One region of the Arthrobacter sp. MYb221 genome, then DNA from elsewhere that is predicted to be linked to it. Evidence: riboswitches for the same ligand, from Rfam matches in the RefSeq annotation. Region 1 holds a riboswitch; each other region holds the start of a gene.
The links. Region 1 has a riboswitch for thiamine pyrophosphate ahead of CQ015_RS10620 (ECF transporter S component). Riboswitches for the same ligand answer to the same signal wherever they lie in the genome.
Positions count from the first base shown of each region.

Region 1 (7,747 bases):
AGTTCGGGCTGTTGCATGCGGCGTCGTCCGAGGCAGACGCCTTGACTTGGGTGGTCATCGGCGCCGGGCTGCTGACCAGTTTGCTGACCCTGCTTGCGATTATTCGTGTGTGGGCGCGTATGTTCTGGCGCCGTGCGGCGGATGCCGAGGTGCCGAACGCGCAATTGATCGCAGAATCGACGCGGGTTCTGGAACATGCCGCGGCAGGCGGCGCCGAGTCCCCGCATCTGGGCAGGAAGCTTGCCCGCGAGTTGGAATCCGAGTCCCTGCCTTGGGGGATGCGCTACGCGACCGGTTCGCTCGTTGCCGCAGGTATCGCGCTGACCATTTTCGCCGGGCCGATCTTCGCCTTCTGTGAACGCGTGGCGGCCGAATTGATTGCACGTGAACCATTCATCAACGCAGTACTACCGTTGAGTTAGGAGGAAAGGCGCATGAAGGACAAGAACCTCAAACATCGTGACCAGCGCATCGATGATGCGCTGGATACCTCCGGTGTCCGTCACCGTGCCACCTTCAAGCAGGAGTGGCCGTTGCTCCTGCTGCTCATCTTCGTATGGGGTGCACTGTGGCAGGACTTCTCGGCCGGGAATCTATTGTTTGGCGCGATTATTTCGATCGTCATCGTGAATCTATTCCCGCTGCCGCCGGTGGTGCTTCCCGGACGAATAAACCTTTGGTATTGCCTGAAGCTCTTCGCGTGGTTCCTCGGTCAGGTATTCGTCGCCAGCGGCCATGTGGCGCGAGTTGCGATAGTACGCCGTAAGAAGACACGCAGCGCGGTGATCGCAGTGCCGCTGCGCACCGAATCTGACTTGGTAGTGATGACCGTGGGCCATGTGCTGACCCTGATCCCAGGTTCCTTCGTGGTGGACGTGGACCGCAGCAGTTCCACCTTGTACCTGCACTATCTCGATGTGAATAGCGATGCGGATGTGGAAAAGGCGCGAGCGAATATCCACGACATTGAACGCCGGTTGATCATGGCCATCGGAAGCCCCGATGAATACGAGGCGATCAAGAATGAATGCGGTCCGGATTTCTCCAGCAGGAAGCCCAAGAAATGATTGAAATAGCTGTATGGATTGGCGGAGTGATGTTGGCGCTGGCCTCTATCGCTTGCCTGTGGCGGGTTTTCAAGGGCCCCTCGATTCTTGACCGGGTGCTCGCTCTCGACGTCATGCTGTTGATCATTTCCAGTGCGCTGTGCCTAGACATGGCGCTGAACCGGCACACCGATTACCTGCTGTTCACGGTGGTTGCATGCACCTTGGGATTCATCGGCTCGGTTACCGTCTCGCGGTTCGTATCGGATCAGAGGAACGCCTAATGGACACGTTCTTAGAAGCACTCGCTGCGCTCTTGCTGGTACTTGGTTCCCTGATGTCGCTGATCGCCGGAATCGGTTTAATTACCTTCCCGGATCTGCTTTCACGCATGCACGCGGCCACGAAACCACAAGTATTGGGCTTCCTGCTGCTCTTCGCCGGACTCATCATCCACTTGCGCAGCTGGGGACTGATCCCGGTCTTTGCATTGGCCTGGGGATTGCAGCTGCTGACTGCCCCGGTATCGGCGCACATGATTGGCCGCGCCGGATATCGCACGAAGCACGTGGCGAAAGAAACCTTGCATGTTGATGAACTAAAACAGGTCATTAGCAATCATTCGCAGACGACCGGAACCACCGCAGCGGTGCCGCCAGCGAAACCTGCACAGAACGACGAGCCCGAGAGCACCTAGCTGCTGGTTAAACTTTGGTGGGGCAGGCCAAATGGCCTGCCCCACCAAAGGAATTCGGCAATGTTACTTGCTGAACTTCTTCATGGCCTTGTTGGTGCCGCGATCAGCCAGCACCTGGATAATCGATGCGACCACGGCGGAGAAAATGGCGAACCCCAAAGCCTGGCGCATACTCGCTTCCGCGGCTGCTTCCTTGCCGTGACGTGGCGCGTCGTTTCCGGTGAAGCCTTTCCAGACCTTGTCGACCAGTCGGCTTCCAAGCATTCCCGCTCCCATGGAAATTCCAAGGGTAACAAGCTTCTGCACTGAGTTCATGAGGACCTCGCATTCGCGTCGTAAGGTTTCGTTCTGTAGCCCAGCATACCTGCGGTATGGTGGTTGAGCAGTAATCATTCCGACAGGGGAGCGTCATGCCGTTCGCGGTGCAAGACGCTGAGAGTGCGATAGATCGCAGACCCTCGAACCTGCCCCGGCTAGTACCGGCGAAGGAAGTCGAGCATCTCGGATGCGGATCATGGCGCGCGATTAAACGCCCACCGGTCCGTGCATCTCCCCTCCTTACATAGGAGGACAAACCTTATGAACGTTGCACCAGCAACTAACCGTGCCAGCTGGCGCGTGGTCGACATCGTTGTGGCCTCGGTAATCGCGGTCGCCTCGGGCGTTATCTTTTGGGCTTGGAACGCCGGATACGGATTGGTCAGCCTTGCTTTCGTGGCTTTCCCACCGGCAAGCGCCTTCGTATCTGGCATGTGGCTTTTTCCCGCGGTGCTCGGTGCGTTGATTATCCGGAAACCCGGTGCCGCGCTGTATTGCGAGATCCTCGCCGCCGTCATCTCAGCCTTGCTAGGTTCCCAATGGGGATTAGCGGTGCTGTTCTCCGGCCTGATCCAGGGGCTCGGAGCCGAGGTGGTCTTTGCCGCAGTGAGGTACCGCCGGTGGAACCTGCCGGTGGCACTGCTTGCGGGATTCATGTCGGGAATTTTCGGCGGAATCGGCGAAGCCTACCTGCTGGGTTACTTCGCTGAGTACACCGAGGCGATGAAGCTGTTCCACGTAGTTGCCATGGGCATTTCCGGCCTAGTTATTGCCGGACTTCTCTCGTGGTTGGCAACCCGTGCTCTGGCGAAGACCGGTGCCCTGGGAGCATTGGCTAGCCGTTCGGCACACCTTGAAGGTTCGCTGCGCAGTGCCTGAATTGAGTTCTTCGACTACCGAAGCCACCCCCGGGCACCTCGGCGGTGGCGGCTTTGAGATCACGGCCGACAACTTTGGCTGGCACCATGCCGAACGTCCATTGCCGGCGCTTAGCGGACTGGACCTGCATATTCCCGCCGGGCAGAAGGTCCTGCTGCTAGGCCCATCTGGCGCCGGTAAATCAACGCTCTTGCACGCCTTGGCTGGAGTTCTGGAGATCGACGAACGGCAGCAGGCCACTGGCAAACTGCAGATTCAGCGACGGGATGCCTTTGCCCGCAGCTTCCCGGTCGGGTTGATGCAGCAAGACCCCGAAACACAGATCGTGCAGAGCCGGGTCGGCGACGATGTCGCCTTCGGTGCGGAGAATCTTGGAATGGCTCCGGAACTGATCCGCGCGCGAATCCCCGAGGTGCTTCGCGCGGTAGGACTTGGGAATCTGGATTTGTCGCACCGCACCCAGGAACTCTCCGGTGGCCAGAAGCAGCGGCTGGCCTTGGCCGGGATTCTTGCTATGGGCCCCGGTCTGATGCTCCTGGACGAACCCACCGCAAACATTGACCCGTCGGGGATCGCGCCGCTGCGTGATGCGGTGATTGCCGCCGCCAATGCCACCGGTGCGACACTGCTTGTGGTGGAACATCGCTTGCAGGCCTGGGCAGAACACGTAGACCGCGTACTCGTCCTTGCCCCTGGCGGAGGGATCGCCCATGACCTCGAGCCGCGGGCGCTCTTTGAGAATGAAAAGATTCGCCGTGAATTAGCCAGGGCGGGCATTTGGATTCCCGGCTACGTTCCGCACACCGAACCTCTTCACTCACGCGAGGGAGCGGAACTGCTCGCGGCGGTGAACCTGCGCGCGGCGCGCCATCCGCAGGCGGTGCGCACGGCCGAAATCAACTTGCGGCTGCGCGCCGGCCAAGCGTTGGTAATTCGCGGGGAAAATGGTGCAGGGAAATCCACCTTGGCGCTGACCTTAGGCGGATTGCTTGAGCCGGCTACGGGCAGTGTCGAAGCAAGCAGCGACCTGGCCGATGGGTTGAGTCCGCAACCCTTCAGCTGGCGGGCAGGGGCATTGGTTGCACGGATCGGGTCGGTATTCCAGGAACCGGAACATCAATTCGTCACGCAAAGCGTCCGCGAAGAATTGGCATTCGCACCTACCCGAGCACGCCAGGCCGGGGTGGAGAACGAGAAGTACGCTCCAGCGCAGATTGCTCTGCGGGTGGAGGAACTGCTGGACCGCTTGGGGCTTGCCCATCTGGGCGAGGCCAACCCGTTCACGCTCTCCGGTGGCGAGAAACGCCGACTTTCGGTAGCGACGGTGCTGGCCGCCTCACCAGATGTATTGATCTTGGACGAACCGACCTTCGGGCAAGATGCCAATACGTGGCTGGAACTGGCAAACATCCTGATCGAGGCGCTCGAATCGGGGATAACCGTGGTCGCGGTGACCCACGATGAAGATTTCGCTCACGCGCTCAACGCGGCGCAGATCGTAATGACTCGCGAGGAGCCGGATGCCAAGCCGGCAGCGGTACGCCAAGGCCCGATGCTCGACGCGCCCTTGGGGGATAGCTGGCTGGCAAAAATCAATCCGTTGGCCAAGCTGGGTGCGATCGCTGCGGCAACCTTGCCGTTGATCTCGACCATCGACTGGGTCTCTGCCTGCGTGGTCATCCTTGCTACGCTCTTTGCCTTGCCGCTGGCGGGCTTGCGTTTGGGCACGTTTATGCGCCGCGGCTGGCCGCTTATTGTTGCCGGGGCCCTCGCCGCCTGGGGAATTGCCTTGGTAGGTGAAGACTCCGGCGAAACGCTGCTAAGCCTGGGGATACTCAGCATTACCGAAGGATCGGTGAGCGCCGGAGTAGCTACCGGATTGCGTACCCTGGCGCTCGCGGTGCCCACGGTGCTCTTGCTCAGTTCCACGAACCCCAGCGACCTCGGCGGCGCCTTGGCGCAACAGCTCAAGGTTCCGCACCGATTCGTCTTGGGAGCCCTTGCCGGGATGCGGTTGCTGGGCTTGCTGGTGGAGGAATTCACCACCCTGACGCTGGCCCGCCGCGCGCGAGGAGTCGGCGACCTTCGCTCACCGACCCAACGGGTGAAGGCGAAGCTCGGGCAGGTGCTCGCGCTGTTGGTGCAGGCATTGCGCCGTGCCGGAAGGCTTGCGGTGACCATGGAAGCCAAGGGCTTTGGCACGGGAACACGTACCTGGGTGCGCTCGGTGTCCTTCACCTGGCGTGACGGCGCGGTGTTGGCAACGGGTGTGCTATTGGGTACCGTGGCCATCGGTGCCGCCTTGTGGGCGGGCACCTTCAACCTGGTCTGGAGTTAGCGGACCGAAGCGCTGAGCTCGCTGAGCTCCGCATGGAGCTCGGCGTCTAGGCGCAGCGGTTTCGCGTCAAGGGTGTGGACCGCAGTGAGCAGCCGTACCGAAGAAACCAGCCAGACCCCATCGGCCTGATAGAGGTCCTCCGGTCGGAGCGGACCGTAGCCCAGCTCCCAACCGTACTGTTCCGCCGCGTCGAAGATCGCGCTTTGGGTAGTGCCGGGCAGGATGCCAGTTTCAAGCATCGGGGTGATCAGCCGTTTGGTGTCTCCATCGCGTTGGGCAATGAGCACGGTTGAAGTTGGGCCCTCCAAGACCACACCGTCCGAGGAGGTGAAGATGACGTCCTGGGCTCCGTGCTTGTGCGCGAAACGCAAGGCCGCCATATTCACCGCATAGGACAAGGTTTTGGCGCCCATCAGAAGCCAGGGGGCCCGCTCGGCAAGCTTCGAATCGTAGCCGCGGTCCAGCAGCAGAACGTCGATTCCGGTCTCGCGCTGGTCTTTGCCCAACTGCGGGGCGGGGGCCACGGTTACCCAGCACAGCGCCTGCTCGGCATCGGAATCAGCGCGCGAAACCACGAGTTTGACCACTGCTTCTTCGGCGCCGCCATCGGCGTCAAAGTCAGCCACGGCGGTATCGATGGCCGCGCGCCAACGGTGCTCGTCGGGGATGACAAGATCGCAGGCCTCGGCGGAAATAGCCAGACGGGCCAGATGCGCTTCCATTTTGCGTACGGCCTGGTTGGTGTACAGCATCGACTCGAACACGCCATCGCCTCGAGTCACGCCTTGGGCGGTTACTGGAAGTTGTGGTGCGTTAATGTCTGCCAAGCGCCCGGCAGGATACGCCGGATCAAGGAATACGAGTGAGCTCATAGTTAAAGATTATCGAAACTTTGCCGCACTACGCACCAATGAGGGCTTCAAGCACGCACAAGTCGCCACGGATTGGATAGTCTAAGTCAAGGAGTTTGGCGCGCTGACTGCGTCAAAGACGCTAAATTCGTAAATGAAAAAGAGAGCGGAGCGTGTTTAGATGTTGCCTAGCGGCGAACTGTTGCTTCAGATTGGTGCCGTCCTGTGGCCAATTGCCGTAGCAATTGACATCATTGTGCGCTTCGTGATGATTGGCATCGTCCCCGGAAACCGCCGTCCAACCACCGCCATGGCCTGGCTATTGGCGATCTATTTCATTCCCGTGGCAGGCCTGGCCGCCTACCTGCTTTTTGCGAATCCGAGGCTTTCGCGGCGTCGTTTGGAGAAGCAACGCCGCGCCAATGAAAGCATCACGAACGCCACCTCCCACATGCAGCTTCCCGAAGAATTCCACTCCACCGAAGAATGGGTGGAGTCTGCGGTCGTCCTCAATCGCAAGCTTGGGGCGTTCCCGCTTGACGGAGGAAACAAAATTGAGGTGCTTTCCAATTACAAGGCATCCCTGGAATCCATGCGCCAGGCCATCGAGCAGGCGCAACGCTACGTGCACATCCAGTTCTACATCATGGGCGATGATGAAGAATATGTTGGCCCGGTCCTCGACGCATTGGAGGCCGCCGCACGCCGCGGGGTGAACGTCCGCCTACTCTTCGACCACCTAGGCACCTTGCGCGTGACCGGCTACCGGGATTTGAAGAAGCGGCTGCGCAAATCGGACATCGAATGGCGCGCGATGCTGCCCATCGACCCGATTGGCCGGCGCTGGCGACGCCCCGATCTGCGCAACCACCGCAAGATCCTCGTCGTGGACGGTGCGGTAGCGTTCACCGGCAGCCAGAACCTGATCGAACCGGGCTACAAGCGCGAGTCAGCCCATGCCCTAGGCCGCGAATGGGTCGAGATGATGCTGCGCGTCGAGGGTCCATTGGTGCGTAGCCTGGACGTCACCTTCGCGACCGATTGGTGGCAGGAAGATGACACTACCGATGTCTTGTCGGATTTGACCGAAGCCTCGCACCCGCTGTCGCAGGCAGACCAACCCGGAGCAACACTCGCCCAGGTATTGCCGAGTGGACCGGGCTACGAATCCGAAAATAACTTGCGGCTATTCAATACCCTGATGTACTCGGCCACCGAACGGCTGAAAATCACCAGCCCGTATTTCGTGCCCGATGATTCGCTGCTCTATGCCATCACCACCGCCGCGCAACGCGGCGTGGAGGTCGAGCTTTTCGTCTGCGAAAAAGGAGACCAGTTCCTGGTGCATCACGCGCAACAGTCCTATTATCAGCAGCTGCTGCAAGCTGGCGTGAGAATCTACCGCTACCCGGCCCCGAAGGTCCTGCACACGAAGTGTTTCACCGCCGATAACGATGTTGCCGTGGTCGGCTCTTCGAATATGGATATGCGGTCGTTCAGCTTGAATATGGAGATTTCGGTGATGATGCTCGGCCCGGAGATTGTCGACGCGGTGAACAAGGTGCAAGATCACTACCGCGAAATATCTTCGGAGCTGACCTTGAGCGAGTGGCGCCGC
Region 1 covers NZ_PCPW01000007.1:155,252-162,998, reverse strand. Annotated here, with positions in the region: gene CQ015_RS10645 (Na+/H+ antiporter subunit D) at 1-422, shown strand, start outside; gene CQ015_RS10640 (Na+/H+ antiporter subunit E) at 435-1,067, shown strand; gene CQ015_RS10635 (monovalent cation/H+ antiporter complex subunit F) at 1,064-1,330, shown strand; gene mnhG (monovalent cation/H(+) antiporter subunit G) at 1,330-1,743, shown strand; gene CQ015_RS10625 (DUF4235 domain-containing protein) at 1,807-2,058, opposite strand; TPP riboswitch at 2,133-2,251, shown strand; gene CQ015_RS10620 (ECF transporter S component) at 2,323-2,940, shown strand; gene CQ015_RS10615 (ATP-binding cassette domain-containing protein) at 2,942-5,278, shown strand; gene CQ015_RS10610 (aminodeoxychorismate lyase) at 5,275-6,150, opposite strand; gene cls (cardiolipin synthase) at 6,311-7,747, shown strand, end outside.

Region 2 (7,747 bases), on a different contig from region 1:
CGAGGACATCTACAAGATCTACGCCGAATCCACCCGCTCGGCCGAGCACCTCGCGCAGGTATTGCGCGAGGCCCAGCTCATAGTTAATGCCGCACTGGCCGCCTAGCGCAGGTTCCAGGGGTCGATTTTGACCTCCGGCTGCTTGCGCGTCTTCCACCAGTGGCCCGCCCAGAGCAGCAGGAAGAGCGGCAGCCCGATATAGCTGGAGAGCACCTCCAGCACCCGGCCCTGGATCACCGCCTCGTAGTTCTGCCCGGCGATCACCACGATCAAGATCACGAAGGCGAGGATCGGGCCCAGCGGGAAAAGCGGCGCCCGGTAGGGAAGCTTGGCCAGGTCCTGCCCGCTGGCGATGTATGCCTTGCGGAACTTGTAGTGGCTGACCGCGATGCCCACCCAGGCGATAAATCCGGACAGGCCCGAGACGTTCAGCAGCCAGGTGTAGGCCGAGCCTTGCCCGATGAGGGCAGTGAGGAATCCGAAAAGGCCCACCGAGGCGGTTAAAAGCATGGCCGGCACGGGCACTCCGCGGCGGTTGAGGCGACCGAAGATCTTCGGCGCCTTGCCGTCGCGGGCCATCGAATAAAGCATGCGCGCAGAGGCATACAGTCCGGAGTTGCCCGCCGAAAGAATCGCGGAGAGGATCACCGCGTTCATCAGTGCCGCGGCGAAGGCAATGCCGGCGCGCTCGAAGACCATGGTGAATGGCGAATTGGCGATATCCGACTCACCGCTGGCGAGCAGGGTTGGGTCGGTATATGGCAGCAGGGTGCCGATGATGAAGATTGCGCCCACGTAGAAGAGCATGATGCGCCAGAAGATCGCCTTGATCGCCTTGGGGATATCGCGCTGCGGATTCTCCGCTTCGCCGGCGGCCACACCCACCAGCTCGGTGCCCTGGAAGGAGAAGCCGGCGATCATGAACACCGAGACCACCGAGAGCCACCCGCCGACGAACGGCGCGTCTCCGGTTGACCAGTTGCTGAAGCCCGGGGAGTTGCCGCCCATAATGCCCAGCACCATGGCTACGCCGCAGATGAGGAACACGATCACCGTGATGACCTTGATCATCGCCAGCCAATATTCGCTTTCGCCGAAGGCCTTGGTGGACAGCGCGTTCAGCGCGGTGAGCAAGAGCAGGAAGATCCCGGCCCAGATCCAACCGGGGACATCCGGCAGCCAGTAGGACATCACGATGCCCGCGGCAACCAGTTCCGCGGCTACGGTAATGGCCCAATTGAACCAGTAGTTCCAGCCGATAGCGAAGCCGAAGTGGCGGTTGACGAAGACCGAGGCATAGGTCTGGAAGGATCCTGCCACCGGCAAACGTGCGCTCATTTCGCCCAAGGACTGCATCAGGAGCAAGACCATCAGGCCGATCAGCCCGTAGGCGAGCAGCGAACCGCCCGGGCCTGCCTGGGCGATCGTGCCGCCGGAGGCGACAAAGAGTCCGGTGCCAATCGACCCGCCGATGGCGATCATCTGCATATGGCGCGCTTTGAGGCCACGCTTCAAACCATCGGTGGACGGTGCGGGCTCGGTCATGCAAATGCTCCTGAAGTAAGGTTTTTGGGCCTTAACAATCATTCCACTTGGAAAGCTTCAGCAGCTATGAACCGCGCTACAGTAAGCGATCAATAATCTTTCGCTTAGCCCATGTATATGGAGGATATATTGCGCTCAAGGTGTCAATGACCGTCGTTTTGCTGAGTTCTGAGCGGATTTGCGAAAGCCGATCGAAGCCATACTTGCCGTGATAGGACCCCATTCCACTGGCCCCCACCCCGCCGAAGGGCAGGGACGGGACTACCGTCTGGGCCATGGGCGCATTGTGCACAATCGCGCCGGCGCGCACTCGATCCGAGAAGATCGACTGCAGCCGCGGGGACTCGCTCATCAGGTAGGCGGCCAACGGGGAGGGGCGCGAGGCGATGAATTCAAGCGCCTCGTCGAAGGAGGCCACCTCGATGACCGGAAGGATCGGACCGAAGATTTCTTCCTGCATCAGCTTCGAGCCGAGGTCGACATGGCGCATGATGGTCGGGGCGATGCGCAAGGTGTCCGCGTCGTAGTCGCCGCCGTGGACCACCTCACCCGAATCGAGCATGCCCACCAGCCGGTCGAAATGCTTCCGGCTGACGATTCGGCCATAATCCGGGTGGTTGATCGGGTCTTTGCCGTAGAAGCCGGCAATTGCCTGGCCAAGCCGTGAAATTAGCGCGTCGGTGTCCCCGAAAGAGAGCACATAGTCCGGGGCCACGCAGGTCTGTCCGGTATTCATGAACTTCGCATAGGCCAGGCGCTTGGCGGTGGGCAACGAGTGGTTGTCTACCACCGCCGGGCTTTTGCCGCCGAGTTCCAGGGTGGTGGGCGTCAGCTGCTTGGCGGCCGCTTCGGCGACCACCCGCGCGACCTGCTGTCCACCGGTGAAGAAGATGTGGTCCCAGCGTGCGGCGAGCAGCTCGGTGGCGGTGTCGACGCCGCCCTCGATGACCGCGTAGACCCGGGCGTCCAGGTACATCGGGAGCAGTTTCGCCAGCACCCCCGAGGTGGCCGGTGCGAGCTCCGAAGGCTTGAGCACCGCGGCGTTTCCGGCGGCGATCGCGGCGACCAGTGGAGCCAGCATCAACTGCAAGGGATAGTTCCACGGCCCGATGATCAGCACGACCCCCAGCGGCCGGGGTTCGACCTTGGCCATGGCCGGCTGCAGCGCGAGGGGAACCTTGACGGCGGTTGAATCCATCCACTCCGAGAGATGCCGTTGGGCATGGTCGATTTCGGAACGGACCACGTCGATTTCGCTGAATTTCGCCTCGGTGGCGCTCTTGCCAAGGTCCTCGGCGAGCGCGTCGAGGAATTCTCCCGTGCGTTCGGCCAGCATCTTTTCCAGGGCACGCAGCTGCTGGGCGCGAAAGCGCCGCGGGTGCGTAATGCGGGTGTCGGCGGAGCGGCGCAGGTGCCCGAGGACCTCGGTGATGCGCGAGGGGTGCTCGTCTACCGGCGGTGCGGCGTCGCCGACGGGATCTGGAAGCGGATTTGAGGTAAAGAGACCCATGGCTCGATGCTACTTCATTGATTCCCCGGGATATTCCATTTGTATCAGGTGTTTGATACATTAGTTTTTCAACTTACGGAGGTAATTATGGATCAACTCTCCACCGCCGCGTTCAGCATGGCGATCGGCGCAGCCCTGATCTACGCGTGGCTGCGCACGGTTGCCCGTCAAGACAACAGGCCCGCACTGCTGCGGGCGAGATCCCACTCCTTCTGGTGCGCGTTGATTGCCTTCTTCGTAAGCAGTTCCGGCGGGGTGAGCAACCAGCAAGCGGTCAACGCCGACGCCGGCGAATCCCTGTGGGCCAGCGACCTGCTCGCCGCCACCGGTCCGGCACTCTGGCTGCTGTCGATCTATCTGATCGGCCTCTACTCCTGGCCGTCGTCGGTGGCGAATGTGCGCGCGGCCTCCCTGGAACCTCGCTCGGTGATGACGCCGTTGCCTAAGGCCTTGAGTGCCGTGGCCGCGCTGGTACTCCTCGGCGCCGGTCTTACCCTGTGGATGATCCGCGACGTCACCGGGGTCCCCCCGCAATATGCGGTTGCCTCGTCGGACGCCTACGGAAGCACCTGGGTTTCGCAGTCCGCGACCGACGGGCTGCGTGCGGCGGACCAGATGCTGGCCCTGTTTGCCATCAACCTGGCCTCCCTGGCGCTGGCCCTGCTCATCGCGATGCTCTTCATTTTGCTGCGCAAACCGCTTGGTTCGCTCAGCCCCCACGATAACCAGGTATTGCGCGAAGTCTGGCTCAACCGGCTGCTGCGCACCTCGACCCTGGCCTTTGCGTCCGTTGGAGCCTCGGCGCTGCATTACAAGGCCTCGTGGCTTATGTCGCTGGATCGCACCATGTATCAACCCTGGCAAAACACCGCTAACGTGGCCATGCTCATCACCTTCATCGCCATGGCATTGTGGAAGCCACCGGAAAATTTTGCCAGAACCACTAGCCCAAAGCCAGCCTCCTCTTTTTTGCGGATGCGCGAAAATTTGCTTGCCATTGGATTCCTCACCACCGCACTCACACTCATCGCACTGGCCTGCTCCTCCTCGCTTGTGCAGACCGAGTACGCGGACAATGCGCGCCCCGGTGAGAACGCCCCGCAGGCAATTGTGTCGCTCCTGGTGGTAGCCCTCTTGTTCTTGGTGCTCAATGCCGGGTTCCTGGGCTACCTGCACCTGAAGTCCAGGGGAACCCATTCACTGGCTCGGCACAGCGCAGACCTGCCGCGCTATGTCTATGTGCTCGCCGGGCTCTTGCTCATCGGCGCCACATACCTGCTGATCAATCCACCATTCGAATATTTTTGGGGTCTAGTTCCGGTCAAACCGGTCTTCGCGCTGGGTGCGCTCCTCGCGTTGCTTGCCGCTACCGCCTGCCACATCTGGTGGGTTCGGCGTGCGGCCTTGCCTTGGGATGTCACCGTGGAGCAAGAAATTTGGTACCGCCAAGTCCACGAACTACGCGCCCTCCGCGTAGTCACCGCGGCGGCCGTCACCATGCTGGCCTGGGGTTACGAGGCAGGTCCCTACGTTTCGGCCGTGGGGATCATCGTCTTCTGCTGCCCGGCAGTGATCATTTTGGCCCGCCCAGAAGCTCGGGTGCCGCAGCGCGTATGAGCCACCATATTTTCGTGGACCTGGACGCGGCGGTCCCGCCCTATGAACAGATCCGCACACAAATCTCATCGCTGATTTCCTTGGGCGAGCTGCCGGCGGGAAGCAAGCTGCCTACGGTGCGCGCACTGGCCACCGATTTGGGGGTCGCTTCCGGGACGGTGGCCCGCGCCTACAAGGAACTCGAGGCCACCGGCCTGGTTTCCTCCCGACGGCGTGCCGGAACGGTGGTGAACGCCGGAGCGGATATGGAGAAATCCTCCGGTGATCTGGTTCAAGCGGTGGATCGGGTGTGGGAATTAGCCCGAGCTCAGGGAATCGACGAGGCCACCGTCAGGGCGCTGGTGCAACGCCGCGCACGGCAATAATTTGTTCTTCCGCGGCTTTGGTGAGTACGCTCTAGCCAGTGACACGGGGTGTCGGATTCACCGACTGAGATGAGACCCGTCGAACCTGAACTAGTTCAAACTAGCGGAGGGATGTCGCATGACCCTGACTTCCGTTGCCCGGAATTATCGGCAACAATCCCCTTTGGTGTTTTGCCTGACCAATACCGTGGTCGCCAACTTCACCGCGAATGCACTGCTGGCCTCCGGGGCGGCTCCGGCGATGACCAACCTGCCCGGCGAAGCCGGGCCATTTGCCGCGGTGGCCTCCGCGGTCCTGGTGAACCTGGGCACCCCGAGCACCGAACAGCTGCGCGCCATGGACGAAGCGGTCCATGGTGCGAACCAGGCCGGCACCCCCTGGGTGCTGGACCCGGTGGCCGTGGGCGCATTGCCGGTACGCACTGACTTCGCGCGAAATATCGTGGCCCAGCGCCCCACCCTGATCCGCGGCAATGCCTCGGAGATTCTGGCGCTGGCCGGGCGCAGCTCGACCGGGCGCGGAGTGGACGCGCAGGACACCGTGCACGCGGCCATCGAGGCTGGACGCGAGTTGGCCATCGAATATGGTTCGGTGGTCGCGATCTCCGGAGCGGCCGATGCGATCATCGATGCCAAGCGCACCACGCTGGTGCACAGCAACGGGATCGGCTTGACCGGGATTACCGGCGGCGGCTGCGCCCTGGGTGCAATCTGCGCCGGGATGCTCGCGGTGAGCGAAGACCCGTTCGACGCGGCCATCGCAGCCCACGGCCTGTACGGACTGGCCGCCGAAAAGGCCCTGGCCATCGGCCGCGGCCCGGGTAGTTTCGCCGCGGCCTTCCTCGACGAACTCTCGCTGCTGGACCCCGACGAATTGCACAACCTGCGCCTTGAGGAGGCAAATAATGCGTGATCTGGGAATCTACCTGGTAGCCAACACCGAAAGCTGCCAGCCGCGCAGCACCCTGGAAGTCATCGAAGGCGCGGTGGCCGCGGGAGTGCAGTGGGTGCAGCTGCGGGCCAAGAACGAGACGGCCCGCGAATTCTTCGAACTGACCTGCGCGGCGGCGGAACTCACCGCCGGCAAGGCCGAGCTGTTGGTCAACGACCGCATCGACGTATTCCTCGCCGCACGCGCCGCGGGGGCCGCGGTCACCGGCATCCATATCGGGCAGAAGGATATTGCGGTGCGCTACGCCCGCGAAATCATCGGCGAGGGAATTATCGGGCTCAGCGCGTCCACCGATGAACAGCTGGCCGGGGCCAACGCCGACGCGAAATACCTCGATTACCTGGGGGTCGGGGCGATCCGCGCGACGCCCACGAAGAAGGACCATCCCACCCCGCTGGGCATCGATGGATTCCTGCGGGCCAATCGGCTCACCGAGCTGCCCTGCGTGGCCATCGGCTCGCTGACCGCCGCGGACGCCGCGGCGCTGCGCGGCGGCGGGGCCGCCGGCATGGCGGTGGTCCGCGCAATCTGCGCCGCGGAGGATCCACAGGCGGCGAGCGCCGAACTGCGCAATCTCTGGGAAGGCGCCAAATGAGTCCCAACATTCTTTCGATCGCCGGCTCCGACCCCTCGGGAGGTGCGGGAATCCAGGCAGACCTGAAGGCCATCGGCGCCAACGGCGGCTACGGCATGGCCGTGATTACCGCGCTCACCGCGCAGAATACCCTCGGCGTGGATGCGGTGCAGGCCGTCGACGCGGGGTTCGTGGCCAAGCAGCTGGAATCGGTGTCCGCAGATGTGCGCATCGACGCGATCAAGATCGGCATGCTGGCCAATTCACAGATCATCACCGCGGTGTCCCGGTGGCTGGAAACGGTGCACGCTCCGGTGGTGCTGGACCCGGTGATGATCTCGACCAGCGGGGACCGGCTGCTGGCCGATGGTTCGGCGTTGGACGCACTGCTTTCCCGGGCGGATGTGCTCACCCCGAATACCGCAGAGCTTGCGGCCCTGCTCGGCGAGCAACCGGTGCGTGGCTGGGAGGAACTGCTCGAACAGGCCCAACGCCTGGCGGCCAAATACGAGGTGCTGGTGATCGCCAAGGGCGGCCACCTGCCCACCGAACGCTGCCCCGACGCGCTGGTGGGCCCGGCCGGGGTGATCGCCGGCTATGACGGCCCACGCCACGCCACCGCCAACACCCACGGCACCGGTTGCACGCTATCCAGCGCGCTGGCCACGCACTATGCCCGCGGCGGGGATTGGGCCACCGCCCTGGGCGCGGCGAAGGAGTACCTCTTCGCGGCGATTGCCGCGGCCGATGAATTGCAGGTGGGCAGCGGGCACGGACCGGTGAACCACTTTGCCGGGCTCTTCGCGGGGCACAGCGCGGATCCGATGGCCGATTGGTGGGAGCGGATCGCCGAGTTGCGCGGTGGAATCGATGAGCTTCAGTTCATCCTCGAGCTCTCCGCGGGCACGCTGGAGCGCGAACGCTTCGAGTACTACCTGGCCCAGGACGCCCTGTATCTGCAGCGCTATGCGCAGGTGCTCGCGCGGGCCAGCGCGCTGGCCCCGCAGCTCGAGGCGCAACGCTTCTGGGCCAAGGGCGCGGAAGGAATCCTGGAGGGTGAGCTGAAGCTGCACCGCAGCGAGCTACTGGACCTGGCCCCCGAGCCGAGCGCCACCACGTTGAACTACGTCAACCACCTCAGCTCCTGCGCATCCAGCTATCCGGAGCTGATCGCCGCGATCCTG
Region 2 covers NZ_PCPW01000014.1:69,027-76,773, reverse strand. Annotated here, with positions in the region: gene pgm (phosphoglucomutase (alpha-D-glucose-1,6-bisphosphate-dependent)) at 1-106, shown strand, start outside; gene CQ015_RS15370 (amino acid permease) at 103-1,545, opposite strand; gene CQ015_RS15365 (aldehyde dehydrogenase family protein) at 1,622-3,055, opposite strand; gene CQ015_RS15360 (hypothetical protein) at 3,143-4,672, shown strand; gene CQ015_RS15355 (GntR family transcriptional regulator) at 4,669-5,037, shown strand; TPP riboswitch at 5,072-5,166, shown strand; gene thiM (hydroxyethylthiazole kinase) at 5,156-5,950, shown strand; gene thiE (thiamine phosphate synthase) at 5,943-6,584, shown strand; gene thiD (bifunctional hydroxymethylpyrimidine kinase/phosphomethylpyrimidine kinase) at 6,581-7,747, shown strand, end outside.
Region 2: linked by a shared signal. The riboswitch ahead of thiM (hydroxyethylthiazole kinase) and the one ahead of CQ015_RS10620 (ECF transporter S component) in region 1 are both predicted to bind thiamine pyrophosphate.

Region 3 (7,747 bases), on a different contig from region 1:
GAGTTGGGTGTGTTGCTCTTTCGCCGGGCTTGGGACCGTTTTAAATGACTTGGCGAACCGCCGGATGCGGGCCCGCATGTCCGGATTCTTCTATATCTGTCAAGCCTTGCTCGGTAGCATTTCGGCGGACTCAAGGATCTTGAAGATTCGGCGAGCTAAGAACCGTTTGATGCACCGGCGGATCTCCTTGATTGTCTTGCCTTCCGCGGTACGTTTCTCAACGTAGGCCCTCGTCTCCTCGTCATGGGTCATCCGCACCAATGCAGCAGTATGCAGCGCCTTATTCAGCTTTCGGTCCCCTCTCCGATTGAGCCGGTGGCGCACCGTATTCCCCGAAGACGCAGGGATAGGATTCACTCCCGCCAAGGAGGCGAACGCGGCCTCCGAACGCACTCGGCCGGGATGCGACCAGGCCGCTACGCAGACCGCCGCGACCACCGGCCCAATACCTGTGACGTTAAGCAGTTCCTTGCCTTCGCTGAGCTTGACCAATTCAGACATTTCCGAGGAGTTCTCCTTGATGTCCGTGTCTAGTTCACCGATGCGTCGGGCCAGGCGTACCGCCTCGGCGCGGGCAACCCGTAATTCGATGGTTTCATCCCGGGTGCGCCAGCCCGCCACCTCGAGGATCTGAGCGTTGCTCAAGGGTTTGCGGGCATCGATACCCAGCAGGGTCACACGCAGAAGCGCGGTGAGTGCGTTGACGTATTTCGTGCGTTCTACGGCCAGCATGTCACGGGCTGTGACCAGTACGCGTAATGCGGCGCGGGCCCCGTCGTTCTGCCGTGGAATACGTAACTTTTCGCAGTCCACTGGTAGCGCTGCTGCGGCCATTCTCTGGGCGTCTAGTGGATCAGTTTTGCCCACGCCGCGTCCGGCTTTTGCGTAGCCGCCGGGGGCTTCGGCGACCGTGTAACCGGCGTCGGAGACGGCGCCGGTGAGGATCGCTCCGTAGGAGGCTGTTCCTTCGATCACCCATAGGGTGTTGGCATCTCCACCGGTGCGTCTGCCGACCCAGGCGATGGCTCGTTTGATGCTGGCGCTGGTGGTGGGGAAATCGCGGGTTTCGAGGTGTTCACCACTGTTGGTGATGATGGCGTAGACATGCTTTTTCGCGTGGGTGTCCACGCCGATGATGTAGGAGTATGTTTTGGCGATGCTCTGGGGGAGGATAGTCATGCGGCTCGGTGCTCTCTTCTTTTCACGGACAAGGGTTTCGGCCGTACGGCCGGTACCGGTCCGGGGAGAGGTCACCGTCGGAGCAACACTGTGATGGGTCACGCCCTGTTGGGTGGACAATCTTCTGATCAGGCTACCGGGGTGGGCCGGGTAGGTGCCGGCCGCCCACCACCGAGAGCAGACAATTCCGGACAATGACACCATACGGGTCAGTAGTGTGATGAGTCATGTTCCCGGCAGTGAGAGGCCTGGTTCCTACCTTGCCAGCTGATCCCAGACCAGCCACTACAAGACTCACAGTGGTGTGAGAGGTGGGGGCTAGACACCCCCACCTACTCGATTCCGTTCCGCTGCGGCCCCGAAGAAAATCAGCCTCCCGCCGCCTCCGCGCGAAACTCCAGCGGACTGATCGGCGGGATGGGATCGGTGGGCAACCGCGCATAATTCAACACATCGATCCGCTGGCCATTGATCAGGAACTTGCCGCGCTCGCGTCCTTCGAGAATGAACCCGCAACGCTCGGCGACTATCTTCGACGCCGGATTGTTCACGCGCAAACCCAACTCCAGTCGCTGCAAGCGGTAGCTGGAGAATAACTCCGCCGAGAGGGCGGCCAACGCCCGGCTGCTCAACCCGCGGCCCCGATGCTCCGCGTGCAGCCAATACCAGACCCAGGCGCTCAGGTTCGCCTCATCGATGGTCCCGCACACCAGACCAACGAGCGCAGAATTCTCGACGACGGCCAACGGAACCTGCCGGGCCGGGAATTCGAGCAACATGCGGACATAGGCTTCGGCCTCGGCAAGCGTACTCACCTCGCCTTGCCGGGCCATATCCGGGCTCGAAAGGAAGGCCGCGAGGACTTGCGGTGCATCCGCTAGGCGAAGCGGACGCAAAGATGCCGTCGTTTCGCCAGCGGCGCCGAGCCGCCGGCCGCTGATCTGGGACGACGCGGATTGACCGGTGCCTTGATGAAAGAGCAATTGCCAACCTTGGGCCGAATGAACCCAGAGCGAGGTGCGTTGGCTCAGGTTCTCCGGCTTGGTTCGCCACCGCAGAATCAGCAGCGAATCGCTGAGCCTGCGCACGCGCGGATCATGCACTTCGTCCCTAGTCGATTCAACGACTGGTTCATTGCACAGCTGCTCGATAATCTGCGCGCGAGAATAGCACCTGCCCGAGGCACCAACCTCTTCGAAATCTGCGTGGAGCAGCCGCAATAATGCCTGCCGATCCCGGCGGACGGCAGGCAAGAGCAGTTGCCGTTCGCCATCGATGACAACCTGTGCCAGTCGATGATCGGTAGACAAATCCTCCGGACCACTGAATTCGCTCATGCCAACGAGTAAAACACAGGCAGAAGCACAGGTTGAAGTCATGAAGTTCGCCAAAGTGAGCTGAGGCATGCTTATAATCCAAGTACTCCGCGGGAGCCCAACAGCGATTGGGCTGAGAGGGCCATGTGCCGACCGCTACACCTGATGCGGGTCATGCCGCCGTAGGAAGGAAATGCCTTCGTGCATATAGTCATTGTCGGCGCCGGAATCATCGGGCTTGCCACGGCATTCGAACTGCGCGCCCGCGGCGCCGAAATCACGCTAGTGGATCCGGCGCCTGGGCTAGGAGCCAGCCACGCCGCGGCGGGAATGCTCGCACCGACCGCCGAAACCACCTGGGGACAGGGCGCACTTCACCGCCTGATGGCCACTTCGGCCAAGGAATACCCCGCATTCATTGACCGCGTGGAACAAACCACCGGCAGCAGACCAGCGTACGTAGAAAACTCCACGCTGGTCGTCGCCGCCGAAACCGCGGATATGGACGCACTGCTTGCGCTCATGAAGCTGCAAGCCTCGCTGGGATTCAGCGCCGAGCGGCTGCTGGGCAGCGCGGCACGCAAACTCGAGCCGGCGCTTGCCACCGGCATCGCCGGCGCCATCCGCTGCGCCGAAGACCAGCAACTGGACCCGCGGTCCCTGCTGCGCATCCTGATCGATGAGCTTGACCGGTCGATCGTGCGCGAAACGGCGGTGCGGCTGCTGCGCCAGGGATCACGGACCAGTGGAGTGCTTACCTCAACTGGCCAAGAAATCCATGGCGATCAGGTACTGCTTGCCAACGGGTTGGGCGCGCTAGCAGGTGCGCCAGCTCTGCCATTGCGCCCGGTCTACGGAGACATCCTCAGGCTCCAAGGACCGGTGGGCGCGCCGCTGATCAAGCACACCGTGCGCGGAATCGTGCATCGGCAGCCGGTCTACCTGGTGCCACGCACCGATGGAAGCCTCGTGCTGGGCGCGTCGAGCCGCGAGGACAGCCAAGAGCAGGTGAACGTGGGAGAAATGCACGCCCTGCTGGACAATGCGCGCAGGCTCGTGCCGGGCATCGTCGACACCACCTTGAACGAGGCGATCGTGCGGGCCAGACCGGCGACACCCGATGATCGGCCGCTGCTCGGACGCGTAGATGAGGGACTGGTGGTTTCCACCGGTTATTCGCGCCACGGGGTGCTGCTTACCCCGCTCGGCGCACGGCTGGGGACCGAGCTGCTGCTCGGGAACCCGGCAGATGCACAACAGCTGACCAGCGTTTCACTCGATAGGTTTGGCGCGCAACTCGCCAACAGCACACCATTTTAGGAGCCAGAGAAGATGCAACAGATCGAATTTATCCTCAACACCGAGGCGGCCACCGTGCCGGCGGGAAGCACCGTGCGCGAGCTGCTCGCGGCGCACTTGGGAAAGAGCATCGGAACGGACGGACGGGCCAGCGACGGGTCGCGTTTAGGCGTTGCGGTGGCGGTGGACTCGGCAGTTGTCCCGCGCAGTGGCTGGAATGACTTCGAGCTGAAGCCCGGCCACCGGGTTGAACTCGTCACCGCGGCTCAGGGAGGCTGAAGATGGAAGAGCTAACTCTTGACACCGATGGCTTCGAGGTCGCCGGGGAACGCTTCGACTCCCGGCTGATTCTCGGCACCGGCGGGGCGACCTCGATGCATACCCTCGAGCAGGCCCTGCATGTTTCGGGCACCGCGCTGACCACCGTCGCCATTCGCCATTTCGCCGCGGCCGGTTCCGGATCGGTGTACGAGCTGCTGGCGCGCAACGGGGTGCGCCCGCTGCCCAATACCGCCGGATGCTTCACCGCGCGAGATGCGGTGCTCACCGCCCAGCTGGCGCGCGAAGCGTTGGAAACCGACTGGATCAAGCTCGAAGTGATCGCCGATGAGCATACGCTGCTGCCGGATCCGATCGAATTGTTCACCGCGGCCGAAGAACTCGTCGCCGACGGCTTTAAGGTCTTCGCCTATACCAACGATGATCCGGCCCTGGCCATGCGGCTCGAACAGCTAGGCGTGGCAGCGGTCATGCCGGCCGGATCCCCGATCGGCTCCGGAATGGGGATCCTGAATCCGCACAACATCTCAACGATTACCGCGCGCGCCGGGGTGCCGGTGATCCTCGACGCCGGGGTGGGGACCGCCTCGGATGCGGCCAAGGCGATGGAGCTGGGCTGCGATGCGGTGCTGCTCGCCAGCGCGGTGACCCGAGCGCAAAACGCGCCCTTGATGGCCGCCGCGATGCGCGACGCGGTCCGGGCCGGGCGCGCGGCGTTCCTTGCCGGGCGTATTCCGCAACGCGATCTCGCGCTGGCCTCATCTCCGACAGCGGGAATGATGCAAAGACTCGTTGGAGAATTCTGATGTCTACCAAGCCGATGCCGCCGCGCAGCCGTGCACAACTCGCCCGGTACACCCGCCATCTGTCCCTGCCCGGGGTGGGTGTGGAAGGCCAAGAGCGTATCGCGAACGCGAAGGTACTGATCGTGGGCGCTGGGGGATTGGGCAGCCCTATCGCCAGCTACCTGATCGCGGCCGGCGTCGGAGAGCTGAGCGTGATCGATCCGGACACCGTCGAACTCTCGAATCTGCAACGCCAGACCGTGCACCGTGAAACGGACCAGGGCCAGCTTAAGGTTGAATCGGTGCGGCGCCTGGCGGAAGAACTGAACAGCGAAGTTTCTGTGCGGCTCTACGCACAGCGACTGGATCCTGGCAACGCGTTGGAACTTTTTGCCGAACACGATGTGGTGATTGACGGCAGCGACAATTTCGCCACCCGGTACCTGTCAAACGATGCCGCGGAGTTGACCCAGACGCCGCTGGTCTGGGGCACCATCTTCCAATTCTCCGGTCAGGTCTCGGTGTTCGACCCCCGAGTGGGCCCAATGCTCAGGGATATTTTTCCCGACCTCCCGGAAGCGGATTCGGTCCCTTCCTGTGCCGAGGGAGGAGTCTTCGGGGCCCTTTGCGGAGTCATCGGTTCGCTGATGGCCACCGAGGCGCTGAAGCTGATCACCGGCGTCGGAGCACCTTTGAGCGGAAAGCTCTGGCTCTACGACGCGTTGGACGCAAGCGTGCGCATCTTGACGTTTGCACGAGATCCGGAGCGTGCTCCGGTCACCGGGCTCGGTGAATATACCGTGGCGTCCTGTGCGGTTGCAGGCTCCGCCCAGGAGCTGAACGCAAATGAATTTGAACTGCTTCGGGCCGCCCGGGAAGTCCTGGTGGTAGATGTTCGCCAGGGGTGGGAACGCGAGCTTGCGGTCATTCCCGGCAGTGTCCACTTCCCGCTGGAAAGACTTGCCAACGAAGGCTGGCGGGAGCTTCAGAGCTTCCCTGCAACCGAGCTGGTTTTCGTGTGCAAAACCGGTGTTCGCTCGCTGCGCGCCGCCACGGAATTGAACCAGTCGCTCCCCGAAGGCAGCGCCCGGGTGCGGAGTTTGCGCGGGGGAACGCTTGGGTGGCTTGCGGAAATCCGCGATGAAATAGTGACTTACTAGCCGGTGCTGACATACTGAGGCTATGCAGCGTTCCACGAAACTAGTGATCAGAGAGCTTGTTCCGGATGATGAAAGGCAGGCTATCGCCGCTCATCACGACTTGCTGGACGATGACTTTGATTTTCTTCCGACGTGGTCCGCACGCCAAAACTGGGAGGCGTACATCGAGCGCATGGCCGAGGGGCGCAGCGGCGAGTTCGTCCCCGAGGGATGGGTGCGCAGCGGACTGTTCGTTGCCGAACTGGACGGACAACTCGTTGGCCGTGTTTCGGTGAGGTACGAACTCAACGATTTTCTCAGCGAAGTCGGCGGACACCTGGGCTATGGTGTTGTCCCGAAATTCCGCGGACAGGGAATCGCCACCCAACTGTGCAGATTCGCCCTCGCCGAGCTGGGATCCCACGGTGTCGACTCGGCTTTGGTAACCTGTGATAAGCAGAACGCCGCCTCGCGCGCAACGATTATCGCGTGCGGCGGCCAAATAGATCAAAACCGTCCCTCGGTTGAAGAAAACGGCGGAAATACGAAGCTCCGCTATTGGATTTCAACACGCGGCTAGATCCCGTTAATCAAGTAATTTCTGTATGTTGCGCCACAGATAAACAACGCAATTGCCTCGAGCGCGTAAAATAGTATGTTGGGTCGCCTGTGGCCCCGCCTCCGAGACCCTAAATTCTCTACACGAAGTGAGCCTTCCCGTATGTCAGATACAACTCTCATCCGTCGCGACGACCTGCGCAACGTAGCAATCGTTGCTCACGTTGACCACGGCAAGACCACCTTGGTCAACGCAATGCTCCAGCAGACTGGTGCATTCGACAGCCACGGTGAAACCGAAGATCGCGTGATGGACTCCGGCGAGTTGGAACGCGAGAAGGGCATCACCATTCTTGCTAAGAACACCACGGTGTTCTACAGCGGTCCGGCCGCCGAGGGCAAGAACATGACCATGAACATCATCGACACCCCGGGTCACGCTGACTTCGGTGGCGAGGTCGAGCGCGGCCTTTCCATGGTCGATGGCGTGGTTCTGCTGGTTGACGCTTCCGAAGGTCCACTGCCACAGACCCGTTTCGTGCTTCGCAAGGCCTTGAGCGCCAACCTTCCGGTGATCATCGTCGTGAACAAGACCGACCGCCCGGACTCGCGCATCGAAGGCGTCATCTCCGACTCCATGGATCTGCTGCTGGGTCTGGCCTCGGACTTGGCCGATGAAGCTCCAGATCTGGATCTGGACGCGATCTTGAACGTTCCTGTCGTCTTCGCTTCGGGCAAGGCCGGCTACGCGTCGAAGAACCAGCCAGAAGACGGCACCCTGCCAGACAATGAGGACCTCGAGCCATTGTTCGAGACCATCATCAAGCACGTGCCGGCCCCGACCTACAACGAGGGCGAAGTTCTCCAGGCGCACGTCACCAACCTTGACGCCTCGCCATTCCTTGGCCGTCTTGCCTTGCTGCGTATCTTCAACGGCACCCTGCGCAAAGGCCAGGTCGTCGCCTGGGCCCGCCAGGATGGCACCATGAAGCAGGTCAAGATCACCGAGCTGCTGGCCACCAAGGGCCTGGCCCGCGTTCCGGCCGAAGAAGCCGGTCCGGGCGAGATCGTTGCAGTCGCCGGTATCGAGGACATCATGATCGGTGAAACCCTCACCGACCTTGAGAACCCAAAGCCATTGCCGCTGATCACCGTTGATCCACCGGCCATCTCGATGACCATCGGTATCAAC
Region 3 covers NZ_PCPW01000003.1:375,350-383,096, reverse strand. Annotated here, with positions in the region: partial or broken gene CQ015_RS06265 (group II intron maturase-specific domain-containing protein) at 1-48, shown strand, start outside; gene CQ015_RS06260 (IS110 family transposase) at 100-1,179, opposite strand; gene CQ015_RS06255 (GNAT family N-acetyltransferase) at 1,548-2,516, opposite strand; TPP riboswitch at 2,596-2,701, shown strand; gene thiO (glycine oxidase ThiO) at 2,697-3,815, shown strand; gene thiS (sulfur carrier protein ThiS) at 3,828-4,073, shown strand; gene CQ015_RS06240 (thiazole synthase) at 4,076-4,879, shown strand; gene CQ015_RS06235 (ThiF family adenylyltransferase) at 4,879-6,018, shown strand; gene CQ015_RS06230 (GNAT family N-acetyltransferase) at 6,041-6,577, shown strand; gene typA (translational GTPase TypA) at 6,719-7,747, shown strand, end outside.
Region 3: linked by a shared signal. The riboswitch ahead of thiO (glycine oxidase ThiO) and the one ahead of CQ015_RS10620 (ECF transporter S component) in region 1 are both predicted to bind thiamine pyrophosphate.